Regions from separate parts of the Streptomyces sp. NPDC007264 genome, predicted to be linked through region 4. Evidence: riboswitches for the same ligand, from Rfam matches in the RefSeq annotation. Region 4 holds a riboswitch; each other region holds the start of a gene.
The links. A riboswitch is a leader RNA that binds a small molecule or an ion and turns the genes downstream of it on or off. The one in region 4 is predicted to bind cyclic di-AMP.
Positions count from the first base shown of each region.

Region 1 (5,519 bases), on a different contig from region 4:
AGCCGAGTGTGCAGAGCAGGTCGCAGACCCTGTTGGTGACTTCGACCTGGCTGTAGCGGGACGGCAGCGGCAGTCCGATGAACCGGGCGAACTCGATGGCCAGCATCTTCGGGGCCGCGGCCGGCGGGACCGTGACGTAGACGACCGGCAGGGCCTTCGGGGGGATCTCTCCCCGACGTCGCCCCAGTTGTTCGTAGTTCTTGCCCAGTTGGGTGATAGCGGTGGTCTTCCCGGTCCCGGCGAGACCGGAGACGATCAGTCCCCGGCGGGCCGAGTGCTGGTGCCGGTTGAGCAGGATGCGCTTGCGGCCGGTCGCTTCGGCATGGCGGATCGTCGGAGTCGAGACGATCACCAGCGGCCGACATGCGCAACGCGTCCGCCCACCCGGGCCGCATCGGCTCGGGCACCATCATCCGTGCCAGCAGCAGGGCGGCATCGACGGCCTTCGTGCCAGCCGGTCGAAGAACGGCCGCGCAGATCGTCCTCGACGCGACATCGGCAGCGATGGTCGATTCGACCCGGCCGGTCACCCCGTCGTCCAGGACAGCCAGCACGTCCAGCGGAGTGGTGTCGATCTGCACGATCTCGCCCGGCCGAGCCGCCATCGTCGGAGTGAACGGCGCCTCCGGCCGGCGGGCCAGCGACCGCCTGGTCGTGGCCGCATCGAAACTGTGCCGGCCCTCGGAAAGAACCTTGACCAGCCGGTAGAGAGTCGACCGAGGCGGGATGGGCACCACCCCCTCACCGTGACGTTCGGCCACCAGCCTTTCCGCCTGGCGCATCACTCGGCTCCGAGTGCCGGTCGACTTGTCCTCCTGATCGGCCAGCACCTCGACAAGGGCCTCCACCAGGCGTTCGTCGGCCCGCCCGGTACTTGGCATGGACAGTCGAGTGGCCCGCCGATCGACCAGACCCCAGACACCCGAGTCACGCCACCTCACCCTCATGCGGTGCAACGTGCGCTCCGAGACCGGTGTCCCCGAAGCGGTCAACTCGGCGGCCTTCGCGACGATCCGCTCGTTGATCGTGCGCCACTTCGGATCGAACTCCGGCTGGGGAGCCGTGCCCGGTGGTGAATCCGGAGGCACCCCGGTCTCGGTCTCGATCAGGTGGCGCTCGAAGAACTGAGCCTTGCGCACAGCAGGTTCAGGAACTGTGTCCAGCAATCCGAACGCCGGAAGCGCCGGGGTGTCCGGCTCGGAGTCGAGAAGCTCGAACCCGTTGGAGGCCATCAGGTGGCTGAACATCACCCACGATGGCGCCCCGCTGCTGTCGATCAGTCGGACCGTGGTTCCCGCGAGTCCGGCCACCGAATGGACCCGCCCATCGAAGCGAACGCGATCGCCAACGCGCAGAACCCCACGCGGGGGGACTTGCCTGCCTCATCGTTCCTCACTCCGGCTCACGAGGGTGCGGTCGCTCAGCGGGTAGGACAGGTCCGCAGTCAGCTGTCCGCACCACAGCAGGTGGAACACCACTGGGAGAACCTGGATGGGGTCGCCGACCGCTGCGGCCTGGGTCACCAGCGGTGCAGGGACGGCGAAGGCTGCGGTCACTGCCGCGTTCAGACCCGCCGACTCCCCATACCGGCGGTGGCGGTAGCCGGCCAGCCACCGCAGGTTCGCCGCCCGCACCGCGGGGATCTCCCCGGCCAGCCGGTAGGCCCAGCCCAGTTGTGAACACGCGAGGCGCATCGCGGCGAACGACGTGGCGGACCGGGCATCGACACGATCCTTCGGACGGCAGTCCAGCACCAGGCCCGTTCCGTCGTCCGCCCGTGCGAAGTAGTCCGGCGCGTGCGAGCGGCCACGGCCCGACGCCTCATCACGCCAGAACAACCAGAACGGCTGCGAAGCGAACCCCACGACCTGCGGATCAAGTCCAAGAGGATCGCGTGATCGCGCTCCAACCACGACTCGAACCCGACATGCCGCTCGGTCGCTGCCGCCCAGTACAGCCCGGGAAAGTGCCGCTGCCCTCGGTACGACGGGAAGTCCCGGACCGGAGCCGCCTTCTCGAAGGCCACCTCGGCCGCATGGTCCAGAGGCTTCCGTACCTCGACTCCGTGCGACAGCCAGGCCAGATCGAAATCCGACACCTGCGGCGGAGCGCCGCCCCTCAACGCTCGTAGCCCACCCATGAGCATGACCATCACGGATTCCGTGAGACAAGCCACCCAGAACGGGACGGAAGTCACCCCAGAGAGTGACAGCACTCTCGACGGCAGCCACCAAACCTGAGAACCGAGGCCGCCCAGCCCGGATTAATGAGACTCATCCAAGCTCAGCGAGACGGGACAGCCTTCGACTTCTTACTCTCGGTGATCTGTCGCCAACGACGAGCTGACGACAGATCACCGAGAATCCGACAGTTGTGGGGCGGCCTTGTACGCGGCCTCAGGCCGGCCGCACCACGCTGTGGATGATGGACGCGCCGGCGTAGTAGATGGACTCCTCGCGCACGTAAGCGCCCGGTTTGGGGGCGTGGATCATCATGCCGTTGCCGATGTAGATGCCGACGTGGCTGATGTCGTCGTAGAAGAAGATCAGATCACCGGGCCGGGCATCGGTGAGCGAGACCGTCGTGCCGGCGTTGACCTGGTCGTACGTCGTCCGCGGAAGCGTCACCCCGGCTGCCTTCCACGCGGCCTGGGTCAGGCCGGAGCAGTCGTAGGAGTCGGGCCCGGTCGCGCCCCACACGTACGGCTTGCCGATCTGCGCCCGGGCGAAGTCCAGCGCCTTCGCGGCCTTCGTCGCGTACGTGTCCGTGGACGTGGATCCCGTGGAAGTGGATCCGGTGGAGGTGGATCCGGTGGAGGTGGATCCCGTGGACGTGGAAGAGGACCCCGAGGTGCCGGTCGTCGTGCCCGAGGACGCCTGCTGCCGGGCCGCCTGCTGCCGTGCCAGCTCCTCCGCCTGACGCTGGGCCTCCTCCTGCTTCTTCTTCTCGATCGCGGCGAGCCGCGCCTTCTCCTCCGCGGTCAGGTCGGACAGCAGCTGCCGCGCGGTGGCGAGCTTCTTCTGGACGTCCGCCTTGGTCGTCCTGAGCTTCTCCTGCGACTCGGTGAGCGTCTGGAGGCTCTTGGTGGCCTCCCGCCGCTTCTGCATCGTCGTGGACTGCTCGGTGACGTACTCGTCGACCGCGTCCTTCTGGCGGCTGGTCAGCCGGCCCATCAGCTGGGTCTGGTCGAAGTAGTCCTGAGGCGAGTCGGCCAGCAGGAAGGTGGCCGTGTCGGGGGCCGCGGCCCCCGTGCGGTACTGCGCCGCGGCGAACGAACCCAGTTCGTCCCGCGCCTCGTTGAGCTTCTGGGTGCGCTTGGCGACGTCGTCGAGGAGCGTGTCGACGCGCTTGCGCTGCCTGGCCGTCTTCTCCTTGGCCGCGTTGTACGTGTCGGTGGCGGACTCGGCCTGGTGGTAGAGCTCGTCGACCTTCTTCTCGACCTCCTCGAGGCTCGGCCTGCCGTCGGTGGAGGGTGCGGCGTTCGCCGTCTGGGAGAGCAGGGCCACGGAGGTGAGGGCCGCCGTCGCGAGGACGGGAGTCCGTATGCCTGCGATACGCGTGCCCGAGGGGCGCGCCTTGCGGTGCGGCGCCATGGGAGGCGACTCCTTCCGTACACCGCCTACCGAGTTAGCTGTCGGGTTCGGGCGGGTGGTTCCGGAAGGTGTGCCCTACGGCCGTCCCCCGCGCGGCGGTCGGCCGATTCACCCCAAGGTCGGTTGGGTCCCCGGCTCCGGCTGCCCGCGGGCGCACCGGACTCGGCGGAGGCCGCGCGGCCCGGCGACCTTCGCCGGTGGGGGTCGTGCGGCCCGCCCGGAACCGTAGCCAACTGATGCGGCCCGTGTGAAGGTTGATGTGCGATATGCCCGATACATTTTCGTGACCTTGGTCGTGGGTGTGGTCTTCCTCGGTCAATGCGGAGGGGTCTGGGGGGTGTTGGCCGTTTCTCCCGGAGTCGGGTGGAGTCGGGCGGAGTCGGGCCGTGTGCCCGGTTCCCCGGGGCGCCGCTCGCGGCCGGTGTGCGGGCGGGAGGCTTCACGCCGTGGTGTCACCACCGGTCACGGCACGGCCCCGCACGGTGACACGGCTCGGGCGGGTGGCGGCGGAAGATCACCGGGCCCGGATCCGACCGGATCCGCATCCGCATCCGCATCCGGACCCGGACCCGGACCCGGACCCGGAGCCGGACCCGGATCCGACCGGACGGACTTCTCGGGGCGGCGACCGGTTGTCGGTGGGGCGGCCTAGACTCGGAGAGCGATGAGCAGCCTCTTTGACGACAGCTTCCTGGCGGACCTCAAGGGCACCCCGGCCCACGAGGAGGAGCCCCCGCCGCCCGACGACGATCACGGAGCGGAGCCGGTTCCGGACGATCTGTTCGGTGGGCGGTTCGACCTGCCGCCGGACCGCGACTCCCACTACCGCGACGGGGCGCCCCGCCCCGCCCTCGACGCGCAGGCGCTGATCGAGGGGCTGAACGAGAACCAGCGCGCGGCCGTCGTGCACGCCGGCTCCCCCCTGCTCATCGTGGCCGGCGCCGGTTCCGGCAAGACCCGCGTGCTCACCCACCGCATCGCGTATCTGCTGGCCCAGCGAGGCGTGCACCCCGGCCAGATCCTCGCGATCACCTTCACCAACAAGGCCGCGGGCGAGATGAAGGAGCGCGTCGAGCAGCTCGTCGGGCCGCGCGCCCACGCGATGTGGGTGATGACCTTCCACAGCGCCTGCGTGCGCATCCTGCGGCGGGAGAGCAAGAAGCTCGGCTTCACGTCCTCCTTCTCCATCTACGACGCCGCGGACAGCAAACGGCTGATGGCGCTGGTCTGCCGCGACCTGGACCTCGACCCCAAGCGTTTCCCGCCCAAGTCCTTCAGCGCCAAGATCTCCAATCTGAAGAACGAGCTGATCGACGAGGAGGACTTCGCCGCCGGGGCGGCTGGGGGCACCTCCCGCTCGAGCGGAGCCGAGAGTGGGGGAGGCTTCGAGAAGACCCTCGCCCAGGCGTACGCGCTCTACCAGTCACGGCTGCGCGAGGCGAACGCGCTCGACTTCGACGACCTGATCATGACCACGGTCAATCTGCTCCGCGCGTTCCCGGACGTCGCCGAGCACTACCGCCGCCGCTTCCGCCACGTGCTCGTCGACGAGTACCAGGACACGAACCACGCCCAGTACGCCCTGGTGCGCGAGCTCGTCGGCCCCGCGGGCGGCGGCCGGCCCGAGGACGTGCCGCCGGGCGAGGACGACCTGCGCCCCGCCGAGCTGTGCGTCGTCGGCGACGCCGACCAGTCGATCTACGCCTTCCGCGGCGCGACCATCCGCAACATCCTCCAGTTCGAGGAGGACTACCCGGACGCGACGACGATCCTCCTGGAGCAGAACTACCGCTCCACCCAGACGATCCTCAGCGCCGCCAACGCGGTCATCGAGCGCAACGAGTCCCGCCGCCCCAAGAACCTGTGGACCAACGCGGGCGCGGGCGCCCGGATCACCGGCTACGTGGCCGACACCGAGCACGACGA
Region 1 covers NZ_JBIAFD010000009.1:187,091-192,609, forward strand. The annotation lists gene ACFYMU_RS17935 (TniB family NTP-binding protein) at 1-352, opposite strand, end outside; gene ACFYMU_RS17940 (hypothetical protein) at 364-708, shown strand; gene ACFYMU_RS17945 (hypothetical protein) at 958-1,128, shown strand; gene ACFYMU_RS17950 (TnsA-like heteromeric transposase endonuclease subunit) at 1,383-1,865, opposite strand; gene ACFYMU_RS17955 (NlpC/P60 family protein) at 2,397-3,593, opposite strand; cyclic di-AMP (ydaO/yuaA leader) riboswitch at 3,602-3,771, opposite strand; gene pcrA (DNA helicase PcrA) at 4,258-5,519, shown strand, end outside.
Region 1: it holds a riboswitch for cyclic di-AMP, as region 4 does, so the genes downstream of both, ACFYMU_RS17955 (NlpC/P60 family protein) here and ACFYMU_RS15605 (peptidoglycan DD-metalloendopeptidase family protein) in region 4, are expected to answer to the same signal.

Region 2 (5,519 bases), on a different contig from region 4:
ACAGCGGACCCTTGACCCGTACGCGAAGCTCCTGGACGAGCGGATCGTGTTTCTGGGGACGCCGATCGACGACACGTCGGCGAACGACGTGATGGCGCAGTTCATGCATCTGGAGTATCTGGACCCCGACCGCGACATCTCGCTGTACATCAACTCCCCGGGCGGCTCGTTCACCGCCATGACCGCGGTCTACGACACGATGCAGTACGTCAGTTGCGACGTGGAGACGGTCTGCCTCGGCCGGGCGGCGTCGGCCGCGGCCGTGCTGCTCGCCGCGGGCGCGCCGGGCAAGCGGCTGGCGCTGCCCGGTGCGCGCGTCCTGATCCACCAGCCGTCCCTGCCGGAGCCGGTACGGGGACAGGCCACCGATCTGGCCATCCAGGCCGAGGAGTTGATGCGCACCCGCAGGCGCCTGGAGGAGATGCTGGCGCGGCACACGGGGCAGGCGCCGGATCGCATCGCCGCCGACATCGAGCGGGACACGATCCTCGACTCACGCGCCGCGGTGGAGTACGGACTGGTCGACCGCATCGTCTCCGGCCGCACGGCATCGCACACCGCACCCGGCACGAGGTGAGCCGATGCTGCCGCCCGAACTTCCGCCGCTGCCCGCGCTGACCCGCGCGGAGGCGGAGTTGATCGACCGTTACCTCGATGTCGTCGACCTGCTCGGCCGCATCAACCCCGCGCACTCCGGTGACACCTACCGGGGCCTGCGCGCCGCCCAGGCCCTGGTGGGCAAGGCGGCGGCCCTGCGCGAGGCGCTGACGCTGATGCACCAGCGCGGGGAGCACGAACTGCACGGCCCGACCCTCGCCCGCGCCCTGCGCACCCTCGACGGCGAACGCCGCGCGGACCGCGTCGCCGTGCCTCCCGGGGCGGACTGAGCCGGGACCCCCGGAGCCGCCGGAGCGAGGGGCGGACGACGGCCTCGCGCCCCGGGCCGGAAGGCTGAGGCGGGCAGACCGCTCCATGGGCATGCCGGACGGCCGGCCGTCCGTCCGGCGCGGCTCAAACGGGCCAAATGGTGTACCCCGGACCGGAGTAGAGAGGGCTCCGGTGTCCGGCCCGCAGGAGTCGCGCAACATGCCTGCCCGCAGGGCGCGATGCGGGACTCCGATGCAGGTCGGGGCCTGGTTCGCTCCCTCAACTTCCCTCGAGAGGACGGTTGTCCACCCGAACGAGTGAGTGGTGAGTAACGCCACAAATCGCCGATTCCATTGTGATTTTCGGACCCTGGTAGGTGAAGATCCCTTCCTGACGACAAGCCCCCGCCACCGCGGCGGGGCGGTCCGGGCGGACGCCGAATCCTGCCGCCGCCCGGATGACCGGTCGACAGGAGTGGATCGGCAGGAGTGGAGGACCCGGCAAGGCGGGCCGCCGGAGAGATCCGGAGGTCCTTGGGGTGAAGCCGCGCGAGCGGCCGGGCTACTTCGCCAGTCCGAATCCGACAGGTCATCCTTCACAGGCGGCTGACGAAGGGTTGCGCATGACTGCGCTCAATCGTGTCCCGTCGCTGCTGACCCGGGCCGGCACCGCCTCGGCCCTCACCCTCGCCGCCGTCGGCGGCGGCATCGCGGTCCCCGGCGTCTCCACCGACGCGGCCGCCGCGACTCCGGCGGCCAAGGCTCTCCAGATCGCGGCGTCGAAGAAGGGAGCCCCGTACAAGTGGGGCGCCACCGGACCGCGCCGCTTCGACTGCTCCGGGCTCACCCTCTACGCCTTCAAGAAGGCGGGCAAGAAGCTGCCCCGTACGGCCGCGGCGCAGTACAACACGACGCACCACGTCTCCTCCTCGCACCGCAAGGCCGGAGACCTGGTGTTCTTCCACTCGGGCCGGAACATCTACCACGTCGGCATCTACGCCGGGAAGGGAAAGATCTGGCACTCCCCGCGGACCGGGGACGTGGTCAGGCTCCAGAAGATCTGGACGAAGAGCGTCTGGTACGGGCGGGTCGGCTGACGCGGCCGGCGGGGCGGCGGCCCGGTGCGCCGCCGCCCCGCCGGGGCGTGACCAGGGCCGGAACGGGAACTCGTGCACCATGGCCGACCGAGCTCCCCCTCAGGCACGGCGCGAGACTCCCCTGGAGCGCGCCGACCGCAACTTCGCCGAGTTGCTGCAGGAACTGCGCGTCACCCAGACCGGGGTCCAGATCCTGTTCGCGTTCCTGCTGACCCTGGCCTTCACCCCGCGCTTCCCGTCCCTGGACACGGTCCAGCGCGCCACGTACGTCACGACGCTCCTGCTCGCCGTGCTGGCCGCGGCCCTGTTCACGGCGCCCGCGGCGCTGCACCGCTCGCTCTTCCAGCAGAACGCCAAGCCCGTCATCGTGCGGGTCTCCTCCCGCCTCGCCACGGTCGGGATGACCATGCTGATGCTCGCACTGACCGGATCGGTACTGCTGGTGGTGGACGTGTCGCTCAACCGGGCCGCCGGCATCGCCGCGGGCGTGGGGACGCTCGTCGTCTGCGTGGGCCTGTGGCGCGTCCTGCCCTGGCTGCTGGGACGGGGCGTCCTCGCGGCTCCGCGGGCTCCGGGAGCGGAAGCGGGGCGGGACGGGCCGGAGCACTCCGGGTGACCGCAGCGCGGTCCGCGGCCGCCCCGGAGGGGGTGGCCCCGGTGTCGGGCACCCCGCGCATCGCCTCGGTCACGGTGCGCGTCGACGCGGCGGAACCGGCCGCCGACGCCTCTCGCGGCCGGCGGCGCGGGCGGTCACGGCTCCCGTTGCCCGCCCGCGGCGACCGACTGGACCGGCGTGCTCCACGGGAGCTCGATCGCGACCGTCTTGCCGCCCTCCCTGGTGGGCCGCACGCTCACTGTGCCGCCGCACTCCGCGGTCAACCAGCGGATGATCACCATGCCGCGGCCGTTGTCCTGCTGCACGGCCGCGGGCAGCCGTCTCGGAAAGCGGGGATGGCTGTCGGTGACGCCGATCCGAAGTAACTCGTCCCGGTCCAGCACGACGTCGACCGTGAAGGTGGGCGACTTCCCGAGGGTGTGCTGCACGGCGTTCGTGGTGAGTTCGGAGACGATGAGGCGTACGGTGTCGGCGATCTCGGAATCCCTCGGCAGGCCCCATTCCGCGAGGACGTCGGCGACATATGTTCGAGCCACGGAGACCGAGGCGGGATCGCTCGGCAGAGTGACGGATGCTTCCTGGTGATCTGCCATGGCGACGTCGTCCCTTTCCCACGGGACCGGAGTCCGACACGGAGCGGTTGGTTTCCGGTGCGGTCCCGGACTTGGTGCTGCGCGCCAGACTGCCATCACCAGGGCTCTCACGGGTGCGTTCCCCCGGGATATGCATATATCTGTCGCTCGAAGCGGTGAACTCTCCGACGACCGAGCGTATTTGGGCCCGGCCCCGGCGCATCCTCTACCGTCGCCGTGGAACCGGGCGCCGCACGGAAGGAGAGTCGGCCATGCAGTACGGACCAGCGGTGCGCCGCCGCAAGCTCGGCGCCGAGCTGCGCGCCCTGCGCGCCCGGTCGGGCCTCACGAGCGGTGCGGCGGCCGCACTCGTCGGCTGGCACCAGTCGAAGGTGAGCCGGATCGAGACGGGCGCCAGCGGCGTCAAGCCGGCCGACGTACGCCTCCTGTTGGACGCGTACGCCGTCGAGGACCCCGGACTGCGGGAACTGCTCCTGGTGTTGGCGGGCTCCGAGGACGGCGGCGGCCGGCAGAACTGGTGGCACGCGTATCGCGGAGTGCTGCCGCCGACCTACCGCGACTTCATCAGCCTGGAGTCGCAGGCGAGCACGATGCGCACACTGGAGACCTCGGTGGTGCCGGGACTGCTGCAGACGCCCGAGTACGCGAGGGCGGTGACGCGGGCCGCCGTCGGCACCCTGGAGGAGGCCGAGCTGGACACCCTGGTGGAGGTGCGGCTGGCCCGGCAGGAAGTGCTGCGTTCGGAGCCTCCGCTGCGGCTGAGCGCCGTCCTGGACGAGGCGGTGCTGCGCCGGGAGGTCGGCGGGCCGGATGTCATGGCCCGGCAGCTGAGGCGGCTCCTGGACGCCGCCGCGCTGCCCCACGTCCGACTCCAGGTCCTGCCGTTCGCAGCCGGGGCGCACATCGGCATCACCGGGCCTTTCGTTATCTTCTCCTTTCCGAGCAGGTCTGATCTGGATGTGGTTGTTCTAGACCACTTGACGAGTAGCCTCTATCTCGAAGGGGAAGAAGACCTTCAGGCCTACAGCGAGGCCTTCAACTCGCTCCGCATCCACGCCCTTTCACCCGAGGAATCGTTGGAGTGCATCGCCGCGTTGGCAGGCGTTGCGTAAGGAGGCACCATGTCAGCACCGCCTCGGCATGTCCCTTCCAGTGCATCCGTGCACGGCGTGCGGTGGCTGCGCAGCAGCCGCAGTACGGGAATGAACAACTGTGTCGAGACCGCCCGTCCGGGCCCCGGGCCCTGGGCCGGGCTGGTGGCCGTGCGCGATTCCAAGAACGTGGCCGGACCGGCCCTGCTCTTCACCCCCGACACCTGGAAGGAGTTCCTGAACGGGCTGCACTGATCTGATCAATTCCGCGCGGCGGGCTCGATCGCGCGCCATTCCGCGGCCGCGGTCGATGTCAATTCCCAGATGAATATTCCCGCACCGCTGCGGACGAGTCCTGTCCGTTCCGCCCGAACCACGCGCGATGCACGGCCGTTCCGCCGACTCACGGCCGCGTCTCGCCGATCACGCGTACGGCGTGCTCGATCTGCCCGTCCGTGAGATCCGCACGGGCGGTCAGACGCAGCCGGGAGACACCGTCCGGCACCGACGGCGGCCGGAAGCAGCCGACGGCGACTCCCGCCGCCCGGCAGTCCGCCGCCCACCGCACGGCCTGCTCGGGGGAGGGCGCGCGCACGGAGACGACGGCGGCATCCGGCCGCACCGCCTCATGGCCCTCGGCCGTGAGGCGGGCGTGCAGGCCCGTCGCCACCTCGCGCGCCCGCTCGGCACGCTCCGGCTCGCGGCGCAGCAGGCGCAGGGCGGCAAGCGCCGCACCCGCCGCCGCCGGGGCCAGCCCGGTGTCGAAGATGAACGTCCTGGCCGCGTTGACCAGGTGGTCGACCACCCGCGCCGGACCCAGCACGGCACCGCCCTGGCTGCCCAGCGACTTCGACAGCGTCACCGTCACCACCACGTCGGGCGCGCCCGCGAGCCCCGCCGCGTGCGGGGCGCCCCGGCCGCCGGCCCCGAGGACGCCGAGCCCGTGCGCGTCGTCGACGAGCAGCCCCGCGTCGGACCTCCGGCAGACGGCGGCCAGTTCGGCCAGCGGGGCGGCGTCGCCGTCCACCGAGAAGACGGTGTCCGAGACGACGACGGCGGGTCCCGGGCGGGTGCCGAGCGCCTTGCGCACCGCCTCCGGGTCGGCGTGCGGGACCACCTGGGTGGTGCCACGGGCCAGCCGGCAGCCGTCGATCAGCGAGGCGTGGTTGCCCGCGTCGGAGACGATCAGGGAACCGTGCGGCGCGAGCGCGGTGACCGCGGCGAGATTGGCCGCGTACCCGGAGGAGAAGACGAGG
Region 2 covers NZ_JBIAFD010000016.1:109,066-114,584, reverse strand. The annotation lists gene ACFYMU_RS25510 (ATP-dependent Clp protease proteolytic subunit) at 1-577, shown strand, start outside; gene ACFYMU_RS25505 (hypothetical protein) at 582-887, shown strand; cyclic di-AMP (ydaO/yuaA leader) riboswitch at 1,292-1,486, shown strand; gene ACFYMU_RS25500 (C40 family peptidase) at 1,490-1,963, shown strand; gene ACFYMU_RS25495 (DUF6328 family protein) at 2,043-2,579, shown strand; gene ACFYMU_RS25490 (ATP-binding protein) at 2,714-3,172, opposite strand; gene ACFYMU_RS25485 (helix-turn-helix domain-containing protein) at 3,424-4,284, shown strand; gene ACFYMU_RS25480 (DUF397 domain-containing protein) at 4,294-4,518, shown strand; gene ACFYMU_RS25475 (8-amino-7-oxononanoate synthase) at 4,667-5,519, opposite strand, start outside.
Region 2: it holds a riboswitch for cyclic di-AMP, as region 4 does, so the genes downstream of both, ACFYMU_RS25500 (C40 family peptidase) here and ACFYMU_RS15605 (peptidoglycan DD-metalloendopeptidase family protein) in region 4, are expected to answer to the same signal.

Region 3 (5,519 bases), on a different contig from region 4:
GGGTCGCCGCCCTCGCCCCGGAGCCGCTCAAGGCGGTCGTCGCGGTCTGCCCCGCCGACGACCCGTACGACCCATACGAGCCGTACAGCACGTACAAGCCGTACGACCCGCATGACCCGTACGACCCGTACGACCCGTACCGCCCCTGCCACCCGTGCGACCGCGACGCGGAGCACCCCGGCGGTTCCGTCCTCTCCGGCCCCACTCGCGCCCGGGCGGCGGCGGTGCTCGGTCTCGCGGCCCAGCCGCCGGACCCCCGGTACGTGGGCACGGTGTGGCGCGACGACTGGCTCAGGCGCCTGGAGGCACTCCACCCTCCCGCCCGTGTCCGGGCGGACCCGCGCGAGCAGGGCACCCGAGAAGGCCACGGCACCCTCTCCGGGGACGCCGGCGCGGTCCGGGCCGCCGTGCTCGCGGTGGGCGGCTGGCACGACCCGTACCGGGACACCGTGCTCGCCCTCCTGGAGCGCCTTCCGGCCGACCGCGTACGGGGCCTGATCGGGCCGTGGCCGCACGCGTACCCCGACCACGGTCTGCCGCCCGGCCCGGCGATCGGCTTCCTCCAGGAGACCCTCCGCTGGTGGGACCACTGGCTCAGGGGCAGGGACACGGGGGTCATGGCGGAGCCGCTGCTGCGCGCGTACGTCACCGGCGCCCGCCCTCCCGCGGCCGGGTGCGAGGGGCTGCCGGGCCGCTGGGTCGGCGAGCCGTCGTGGCCGTCGCCGAACGTCACCCCGGTCCCCTACGCGCTCCGGGGCGCCCCTGTGCCCGTGCGGTCCCCGCTGCACACCGGTCTGGACGCCGGCCGCTTCGTCCCCCGCGGCGGCGACGCGGACCTGCCGCCCGACCAGCGCGAGGAGGACGCGAGGTCGGTGTGCTTCGAGTTCGGGGCGGAGGAGGAGACCTGGGTGCTGGGGCGGCCCCGGGTACGACTGCGGCTGACCTGCCCGGCGCCGTGCGGGCAGGTGGTCGCCCGGCTGTGCGACGTGGCGCCCGACGGGACGTCGGTCCTCGTCACCCGCGGCGTCCTGGACCTGTCCGCGCGTGCCGGCGGCGACCGGACGGCCTCCCGGGCCCCGGGGGCCACCGAGGACGTGGTGGTCGAGCTGGGCGGCACCGGCCACGCCTTCCCGCCCGGCCACCGCATCCGCCTAGCCGTGTCCTCCGTGTACTGGCCGTGGCTGTGGCCGCAACCGGGCGCGGAGGCGGGCCTCGTCCTGGATCCGTCGGGCAGTCGGCTCGAACTTCCCGTGCGCACGGCGCAGTCGGGGCCGCCCCTCGTGTTCGGGGAGCCGGAGCACGCCGAGCCGCTGGGCGTCAGCTCCCCGGCCACGCTCGACGAACCGCGCCCGAGCCGGCTGGTGGTCCGGGACGTGGCGAAGGGCGAGTGGCGCCTGGAACTCGCCCCCTGCCGGGAGGGTGTTCTGGTGTACCCCGACGGTCTCGAGGTCGCCGAGGACGCCCGGGAGACGTACACCGTCGAGGACGCCGACCCGCTGACGGCCCGCGCCCGCTGGGACCGGTCCGTGCGGATGCACCGCCCGGAGACGGGATGGGACGCCAGGGTGGAGACGCACTCCGGGATCGTCTGCACGGCGGCGGAGTTCGTCGTGTCGGACGAGCTCGTCTGCGGGGACGGCGACGAAGTGGTGTTCCACCGGACATGGGTGACGCGGATTCCCCGTACGACGCCCACCTCCCCCGCACCAGCGAAATGCCCGAATAGGGGGCATTAAGGGCTCACTTCCTGTGACCTTCGCCACCAGGACATCGAAGGCGTGCGGGGATCCTCGGGGGGGCCGGCGACCTCCACCCCATTTGCCCGAATTGGCACCCGATTTCCCATAACGCCAAGTTCCTTACCGTCGGCAGGGCGCCAGTGAATTCGGTCACGCCACCACTATATGGCTCTTTTCGGTCATGTAGTCAACTTTCCTTCTACAAAGGGCATGTTGACTGCCGACTCCACGGGGGACCAATATCCACATTGCGGAATCTCAAGGTCATTTCGGCTGGACCGCGACTTCCGGCTTGTTCCCGACATCTCCCCTCGCTTACCTTCCTCTCGACCCGAGCGGATCGCCGAATCCTGCCGCCGCTCGAGGGCCCATCGACCGATGACGGCAGGAGCGGGGGACCCAGGTAGGTCGCCGAACCGGACACCGCGCCGGAACGGCTCGGGGTGAAGCCACGCCCTCGGAACCGAGGACACGGCCGGGCACCTCCCAGCCCGAACCCGACAGCTCACCTCGCAGGCGCCGGAGAGGAAAACGACATGCCCGCTTTCGCCCTGCCCGCACGCCGTCGGAACGACCGGTCCAAGGCCGCCCGCATCCGCCGCACCCTCGCCGCCGCGGCGACCGGTGCCGCCGTGCTCGCTCTTCCCGTCGTGGGTGCGACGAGCGCTTCGGCCGCCGCTCCCGCCGCCGCACCGGCGACCGCCACGGCTTACCGCGGCAGCCTCGACGGCTGGATCCGTCAGTCGCTGACCGTCATGGCGAAGCACGGGATTCCCGGGTCCTACAACGGGATCTACCGCAATGTGATGCGCGAGTCGTCGGGCAACCCGAGGGCCATCAACAACTGGGACAGCAACGCCGCGAAGGGCATCCCGTCCAAGGGCCTCCTGCAGGTCATCGACCCGACCTTCCGCACCTACCACGTGCCCGGCACGGCGTACGACCCCTACGACCCGATCGCGAACATCACGGCCGCCTGCAACTACGCGGCCCACAGGTACGGCTCGATCGACAACGTCAACAGCGCGTACTGACCCCGAAGAGTCTCTCGAGGACGACGGCGATGCCGTCGTCCTCGTTGGACAGGGTGATCTCGTCGGCGACCGCCTTGAGTTCGGGATGGGCATTGGCCATGGCGACGCCGTGCGCGGCCCAGTCGAACATGGGGATGTCGTTGGGCATGTCGCCGAAGGCGATGGTCCGGGACGGGCTCAGGCCCAGATGCTCGGCGGCCAGCGCGAGTCCCGTCGCCTTCGTGATGCCGCACGGCTGGAGTTCGACGGTTCCGGGCCCCGACATGGTGACCGTCGCCAGCGACCCGATCGCACCGCGGGCCGCCATCGCCAACTCGTCGTCGGACAGGGTGGGGTGGCGCAGCAGCACCTTGCTGATGGGCTCGCACCACAGGTCGTCGCGCCGCTCGACCCGCACCGCGGGCAGGGTGGGGTGCGGCATCCGGTAGCCGGGCTCGACGAGGGTGAGCCCGTGCACCCCGTCCTGGTCGACGGCCGCGTAGACCTGCCCCACCTCGGCCTCGACCTTGCCGAGCGCGGTCTCCGCCAACTCCCGGTCCAGCGTGACGGAGAACAGCAGCCGGTCCGCGCCGGCGTCGTACACCTGCGCGCCCTGTCCGCACACCGCGAGCCCCCTGCTGCCCAGGTCGTCGAGCAGCGGCCGCACCCTGGGCGCCGGACGCCCCGTGACCACCAGGTGCTGGGCGCCGGCCGCCACGGCCCGCGCCAGCGCGGCCTTCGACCGGTCGGAGAGCGTGTCGTCACCACGCAGCAGGGTTCCGTCCAGGTCGGTGGCGATGAGTGCATATGCAAGGGGTGCGGCCATGATCAGAGAATACGGATGGAACACCCCGGCGTGCTCGGCGCGAACCGGACGAGGATCCAGCCGTGCGCCGCGGCCAGATGCCGTACCCGCCGCGACGACGCGAACCCCGTGCCGCAGCACACGAAGCGCATCACTCGCGCACCTGCACCCCGCCTTCGAAGCGGTCGCGCAGCCACGTGATCATCTCGTGGTGCTGGGAGCTGTGGGAGAACGGTCCGGTGGGTGCGGGTCCGTCCGCCGCCGCAGCCGGTAGACGCTGTCCACGACGGGCGGCCCACCCGTAACGTGTGCCGCGACCACCTGCAACCACCCCTGCACGGCACCACCGGAACGCACGAGAGCGAGGCAGCATCCCATGCCCCCCTTCGACGTCCCCGAGGGCGACCCCTTCGGCCCGCACAACCTCCCCTACGGCGTGTTCTCCCCCGCAGGCTCCGACGAGCGCACCGTCGGCGTCCGCCTGGGCGACCACGTGCTCGACGCCGGCGCGGCGGCCGAGGCCCTCGGCTCCCCGTACGCCTCCCTGCTGGCGCGGCCGTCCCTGGGACCGCTGCTGGCCGCGGGCCGCACCGCATGGTCGGACGTGCGCCGGGCGCTGACGGCGTGGGTGACGGTGCCCGCGCACCGGGAGACGGTGGAGCCGCTGATGCGCCCGCTGTCCGAGGTGACCCTCCACCTGCCCTTCGAGGTCGCGGACTACGTCGACTTCTACGCCTCCGAGAACCACGCCCGCAATGTGGGGCGGATCTTCCGTCCGGACGCGGAGGACTCGCTGACCCCCAACTGGAAGCATCTGCCGATCGGTTACCACGGGCGGTCGGGGACCGTCGTGGTGTCGGGCACGGACGTCGTGCGTCCACAGGGGCAGCGGAAGGCCCCCACGGACCCCGCTCCGGTCTTCGGCCCGTCCGTCCGCCTGGACATCGAGGCGGAGGTGGGCTTCGTGGTGGGGGTCCCGTCGCGGCTGGGCCGGCCGGTGGCGCTGTCCGCGTTCCGTGACCACGTCTTCGGGCTGTGCCTGCTCAACGACTGGTCGGCGCGGGACATCCAGGCGTGGGAGTACGTGCCGCTGGGGCCGTTCCTCGGCAAGTCGTTCGCCACATCGGTCTCGGCGTGGATCACCCCGCTGGACGCGCTGGAGCAGGCGCGGGTGGCGCCGCCGGAGCGCACCCATCCGCTGCTGCCGTACCTGGACGACGCGCGGGAGGAACCGGCCGGCTACGACCTGCGCATCTCCGTCGCGATCAACGGCCATGTCGTCTCCCGGCCACCCTTCTCCACCATGTACTGGACGGCGGCCCAGCAACTGGCCCACATGACGGTGAACGGGGCGTCGCTGCGGACGGGCGACCTGTACGGCTCGGGCACCGTGAGCGGCGCGGCGGAGCGCGAACGCGGCTCGCTCCTCGAACTCACCTGGAACGGCCGCGACGCTCTCGAACTCCCCGACGGCAAGCGGGCGTTCCTGGAGGACGGGGACGTGGTCACGCTGACGGCGTGGGCGCCCGGGCCGGACGGGACACGGGTCGGGCTCGGCGAGGTGACAGGCCGGGTGGTACCGGCGGTGGACACCGCGGGCTGAGGCGCGCCGGGCGCTGGGGCCCGGCGCCGTTCTAGAACCAGTCGTCCGGCTCCGGCTCCGGCTCCTGCCCCATGTCCCGGTCCGGCTCCGGGCCGGGTCCGGCGCCGTCGTCGGCGTCGGCGTCGGCGTCGGCGTCGGCGTCGGCGTCGGCGGGGGCGGCCTCGGCGGGGGCGGGGGCGGGGGCGGGGGCGGCCTCGGCGGGGCCGCCCAGGGCCGCGAGCACCCCGAGCACCCCTTCGCCGTACGTGGCCAGCTTCTTCTCGCCGACCCCGCCGACGGTGCCCAGCTCCGCCACCGAACCGGGCCGGCGCATGACGATCTCCCGCAGCGTGGCGTCGTGGAAGACGACGTACGCCGGG
Region 3 covers NZ_JBIAFD010000018.1:141,895-147,413, reverse strand. The annotation lists gene ACFYMU_RS27280 (CocE/NonD family hydrolase) at 1-1,736, shown strand, start outside; cyclic di-AMP (ydaO/yuaA leader) riboswitch at 2,106-2,271, shown strand; gene ACFYMU_RS27275 (transglycosylase SLT domain-containing protein) at 2,276-2,773, shown strand; gene ACFYMU_RS27270 (HAD family hydrolase) at 2,757-3,578, opposite strand; gene fahA (fumarylacetoacetase) at 3,934-5,160, shown strand; gene recQ (DNA helicase RecQ) at 5,192-5,519, opposite strand, start outside.
Region 3: it holds a riboswitch for cyclic di-AMP, as region 4 does, so the genes downstream of both, ACFYMU_RS27275 (transglycosylase SLT domain-containing protein) here and ACFYMU_RS15605 (peptidoglycan DD-metalloendopeptidase family protein) in region 4, are expected to answer to the same signal.

Region 4 (5,519 bases):
TGGCAGCACCGGGCGGGCCGTGTCACAGCGCGCCCATGTCTCTCCAACCCCTCGCCGCACGTTCTTCTTCCGCATCCGGGAGCGGTGTTCGCGGCGCGGGTGCGGCAAGGCCCTCGCCCCGGCGAGGCGCCCGCCCCGCCGACCCCGGGTGCTCACGAAGCGGGGGCACCCGGTGCGTGGCCGCCGTGCGGGGGGGGTACGGGGCCGTTCCCGTTCGGTGGTGGGGCGGCGCGGACGGCCCGGGCGCGTGGCCCGGGCCGTACCTGCCGGTTGCCGTCGCGGTCAGACCGCCTGCGCGATCCTCGACTTGATGTCGTCCGGGGACAGGGTGCCCTTCGCCACGACGCGGTCGCCGGAGGACTCCCCGCGCAGCCGGCGCCCGATCCACGGGACCAGGTGCTCACGCGCCCAGTGGATGTCGTCGCGCCGCACCTCGAGCGTGCCGCGCGGGGGCAGCGGCGGCCACGGCTGGTCGGGGTCGGCGGGCACCTCGACACCGAGGACCTGGCCCGCTCTCAGGGCGACCCGGGTGTGCCCCTCGGCCGAGAGGTGGAGGCGGTCGTCGTCCCAGGCGCGCCGGTCCTGGACCGTCCTGAGCGACCACAGGTCGAGGACCGGGCAGCCGTACCGGTCGGCGATCGCCCGGACGTGCCCGTTGTAGGTGGCGATCTTCCCGCGCAGATGCTTGAGCACGGGCACGCCGCGCGTGTCGAAGCCGGTGGTCACCATGACGGTGCCGACGGCGGAGGCGAGATCGGCGACGGCGCGCTCGAAGCGCTCGGCGACGTCGTCGGGGTCGGTGCCGGGGCGGATGATGTCGTTGCCCCCGGCGCAGAAGGAGACGAGGTCCGGGGCGAGTCGGACGGCTTTCGGCACCTGGTCCGCGACGATCTGGTCGAGCAGCTTGCCGCGTACCGCGAGGTTCGTGTACTCGAAGTCGCCTTCCGGCCGCCGGTCGGCGAGGAGGACGGCGAACCGGTCCGCCCAGCCGACGAACTGCCCGTCGGGTCCGGGGTCGCCGACGCCCTCGGTGAAGCTGTCCCCCACCGCCACGTACGACCCGATCACTGATCTGCTGTCATTCTTCGAATCGTCTGCCACATCGGCTCATGATTCACCTCCGATGTGAGCTACGCGACCGTAGGAAGGGGTTGACGGGCGGTGAGAAAGACCACGGGGCGCATGCGGAACAAGCCTCTGCGTACGGTTGTTGAGCGACCCGCCGGAGCAAGGGCCGTCCTGCGCACGGGACACGGCTGAAGGCCGGCCCCCCGGGGAACGAGGGGTCCGGCCTTCGGGTCCGGCGGGCCGTTGCGGGTCAGCCGATGGACACGCCGTGCGAGCGCAGGTAGGCGACCGGGTCCACGTCCGAGCCGTAGTTCGGGGTCGTGCGGATCTCGAAGTGGAGGTGCGGTCCGGTGACGTTGCCGGTGGCGCCGGAGAGGCCGACCTGCTGGCCGCCGGCCACGGTCTGGCCGGCGGAGACGGACAGCTTCGACAGGTGGGCGTACTGCGCGTAGTAGCCGTCGGCGAGCCTGACGACGACCTGGTTGCCGTACGCGCCGCCCCAGCCCGCGGAGGCCACGGTGCCGGCGCCCACGGCCTTGAGGCTGCTGCCGGTCGGGACGGCGAAGTCGATGCCGGTGTGGTAGCCGCTCGACCACATGCTGCCCGCGACGTGGTACTTGGTGCCGATGGCGACGCCCAGGACCGGCATGCTGTAGCCGGTGGCGGCGGTCGCGGCCTTGGGAGCCGCCGTCGTCGTGGCCGCGGAGGTCTGGGCCTTCGCGGGTGACGGTGCGGCCGCGGCGGCGCCCAGCGCCAGCTTCTGGCCGGGGTGGATCAGCGACGGGTCGGAGCCGATGACCGTGCGGTTGTCCTGGTAGAGCTTCTTCCAGCCACCGGCGACGTGCTGGTCCGCGGCGATCGCGGACAGGCAGTCGCCGGGCTTCACCGTGTAGGTCTTGACGGCGACCGCCTTGACGGCGGCCTTCTTCGCTACCGGAGCCGCGGCCACGGCCTTGCCGGAGACGGTTGCCGCGGGGGCGGCGGCATGCGCGTCGGTGGCCCCCAGCAACGGCAGCGCGAGGGCGGCGCCACCGGTTCCGACAAAGGCCATGGAACGCATGAGGCGACGGGGCTTGGGACGGCGGTGCTTGCCTTTTGCAGGCATGTCGAATTCCTCTCCGGCGCCTGCGAGGTGAGCTGTCGGGTGCGGACTGGAGATGTCCGGTCGCGGCAGTGCGCGGCTTTACCCCTAGCCGTTCCGGAGACCGGAACAGGCGTCTTGCCTGTGGGTCCCCCGCTCCTGCCGGGCACGGGTAGAGGGTGTAAGCGCCGGGCGGCGGCAGGATTCGGCGTTCCACCCGGATCGAGGGGAACGTAAGCGACCCGGACGCATGGGGACAACCATCCGGTTTCCCCATTGGCCCATTTCTCTTGATCCATGCGGAAATTACCGGTGACCCTGTGTCGATACGAGATGCGGAGACATTCTCAATCGCCCCGAAAAGACGCCACAATTACGTGAACATGGCGACAGCGGAACGTCACAAATATGACGCTGCTCACGTATCGCAATTTCAGGGCGCCTCATTCCAGGCGGAGTTGGAATGAAGGCATCAATTCGGACAGAACACTCAGACGCGACACAGTCGGATAACCGTCGCATCGAGGTCACCCCGCAGGGCGGTCCGCAGTCCGTGATGCAGCAGCACCGCACCTCGATACACTTCGCCCGTTTCGCGGCATTCGTACCGTGCTTCCGGGTCAAGTCCGCGCAACCGCAGCGGAGCGACCGGCTCGCCGTAGTGCTGCGCCTGGAGCCAGGCGAGGACCACCGTCTCGTCCCCGAGCACGTACTGGACCGCGCTCAGCCCGCCCGCGGGAGGCCTCAGCCGGTACAGATCGCCGTGCTGGACGACGGGACGGATCTGCCGGTAGAGACCGACCCAGTCCCGCGCCTCGGCCAGCTCCGACTCGCTCCACTTCGTGAGGTCGCCGCCGACGCCGAGCACCCCGGCCATGGCACTCACGAACCGGAGACGCAGCGCGCTGACCCGCCCGTTGAGCTGCGTGTTCGGGCTGTCGGTGACCCAGGCGGCCATGACCCGGGCCGGATGGATCTGACTGAAGCCGTGCTGGATGGCGAGCCGGTCGAGCGGGTCGGTGTTGTCGGAGGTCCACACCTGGTCCGTGCGGCTCATGACCCCGAGGTCCACGCGTCCGCCGCCGCCGGAGCAGGACTCGAAGGCGACCGTGGGGTGCGCCGCCCGCAAGCGGTCCACCAGGGCGTACAGGGCGCGCACATGGTCGACCCACAGGCGTTGCGGATACGGGTCGCCGGGCCAGCCGGCATCGGTGAAGCAGCGGTTGAAGTCCCACTTCACGTAGTCGATCGGGGCACTGGAGAGCAGCCCGTCGAGCTGCCGCCAGAGATACTCCTGGACATCGTCGCGGGCGAGATTCAGTACGAGCTGATTGCGGAATTCTGTCCTGTTTCGCCCCTTTTGATGCTGTACCCAGTCGGGGTGTGCGCGGTAGAGGTCGCTGTCCGGATTGACCATCTCGGGCTCCACCCAGATGCCGAACTGCATCCCGAGGGCGTGCACGTGGTCGGCCAGAGGCGTGAGGCCGGACGGGAAGCGGTCGGGGTTGGGGCTCCAGTCGCCGAGTCCCGCCCGATCGCCGGTGCGGGCGCCGAACCAGCCGTCGTCGACCACGAACAGCTCGACGCCCATGGCCGCCGCCCGTCGTGCGAGCGCCCGCTGCTGCTCCTCGGAGATGTCGAACCCGGTGGCCTCCCAGGAGTTGTAGAGCACCGGCCGGTCCCGGTCCGCGTCCGGGATGACGTACGCCCGCTGGTACGCGTGCCAGGCGCGGCTCGCACCGCCGAGACCACCGTCGCTCCACAGTCCCTCGAAGACCGGAGCGACGAACGTCTCCCCCGCGGCCAGCCGCAGCAGTCCGGAGTCGTCGTACCCGGCACCGCCGGTGATCTGGACGCGTGCGTCCGGGAGTTGGGCCACCGCGATCCGCCAGGTGCCGGACCAGGCGAGCGCGCAGCCGTAGACCTCGCCGTGCTCCTCGGTCGCGTCCACGTCGAGCGCGACCCACGGCAGGTGCTGATGCCCGGTGTGGCCGCGCCGGCTGCCGATGACCTTCTCGCCGTAGGTGAGGGGCGAGCGCACGAGCCGGGACTCGGCCGCCCAGCGGCCGTGCAGCTGCGACAGCCGCCAGCCGTCCCGCTCGGGCAGGGTCCAGGTCGCGGAGTCGGCACGCAGGAGTTCGACGGGGCCGGGGCCCGTGTTGGCCAGGGTCACCCAGCGCTCGACCACGTCCCCGCGCATGCGGTAGTGGAGGGTGATCACGAGCCCGGCGTCGGTGAACCGCAGCCGCAGTTCCCCGCCGTCCGCCTCGTACCCCTCGAAGGCCCACTCGGTGCCCCGGCGCTCGTCGGTGCGGACCGACAGGGCGGGGCGGGCGAAGCGGGGACCGCCCTCGACCGGGTACTCCTCGTGGCCGTCGAGCGGGGACTCGAAGGGCCGGTACGGCGGTGCGGGCAGCGCGGCAAGGGCCTCGGCGTCGGCGAGGGCGATCCGCGGGCCCCAGTGCAGATGCAGCAGTTCACCGTGGCCGGCGACCCGGAGGCCGTAACTGCTCGTGGGCCCCGACAGCAGCCAGGTACGGTCGTCCGCGCCGATCTCCAACATCGAGCCCCCACATATCCGAACAGGTGCGATCAGGTCTCAACATCATCGGAGATGGAGCGGCCCGTCGGCAACGCTTCGGTCCAGGTTCGCTGCGGCGTCGGATCATCAATGATTGCCTGATGAACCCATGTCGTATCGTCGAAGGGCCCGCCGGCGAGCAGCGCCGGCGGACGGCTGGGAGGAGCCCCACGTGACGCAGCAGGTCCCGTCGACCGAGCCGGAGCTGGCCGGAGTGCGCAACTTCCGTGACGTGGGCGGTCTGCCGACCGTGGACGGACGGCGTGTGCGGCAGGGGGTGCTCTTCCGCAGCGGCCACCTCGCGCACGCGACGGAGAAGGACGCCACGTTCCTGGCCTCCCTCGGCCTGCACACGGTCTTCGACTTCCGCAACGCGGCGGACAAGAAGCTGGAGGGGCCCGACGTCGACCTGCCGGGTGTGCGGAACGTCAACCTCCCGCTGTCCGATCCGGCGGACGGCGCCGAGTTCTGGAAGATGGTCCGCGACGGGGACCTGGACCAGTTGCGCGAGCTCCTCTCGGACGGCAGGGCCGCCCGGCGCATGATCGTCTCGTACCGCACGATCATCAAGGAGCGCACGTCCGAGCACTCCCACGTGCTGCACGCGCTGGCGCAGGACAGCGTGCCCGCCCTGATGCACTGCGCGGCGGGCAAGGACCGCGCGGGTCTGTCGATCGCGGTGACCCTCCTCGCGGTGGGAGTCGAGCGCGAGGCCATCGTCGCCGACTACCTGGAGTCGAACGCCAGGCACCGCCGCTACAAGGTGCACCGCAACGGCTCGTCGGCCGA
Region 4 covers NZ_JBIAFD010000008.1:50,624-56,142, forward strand. The annotation lists gene ACFYMU_RS15600 (SGNH/GDSL hydrolase family protein) at 283-1,068, opposite strand; gene ACFYMU_RS15605 (peptidoglycan DD-metalloendopeptidase family protein) at 1,319-2,173, opposite strand; cyclic di-AMP (ydaO/yuaA leader) riboswitch at 2,178-2,334, opposite strand; gene ACFYMU_RS15610 (alpha-galactosidase) at 2,640-4,712, opposite strand; gene ACFYMU_RS15615 (tyrosine-protein phosphatase) at 4,903-5,519, shown strand, end outside.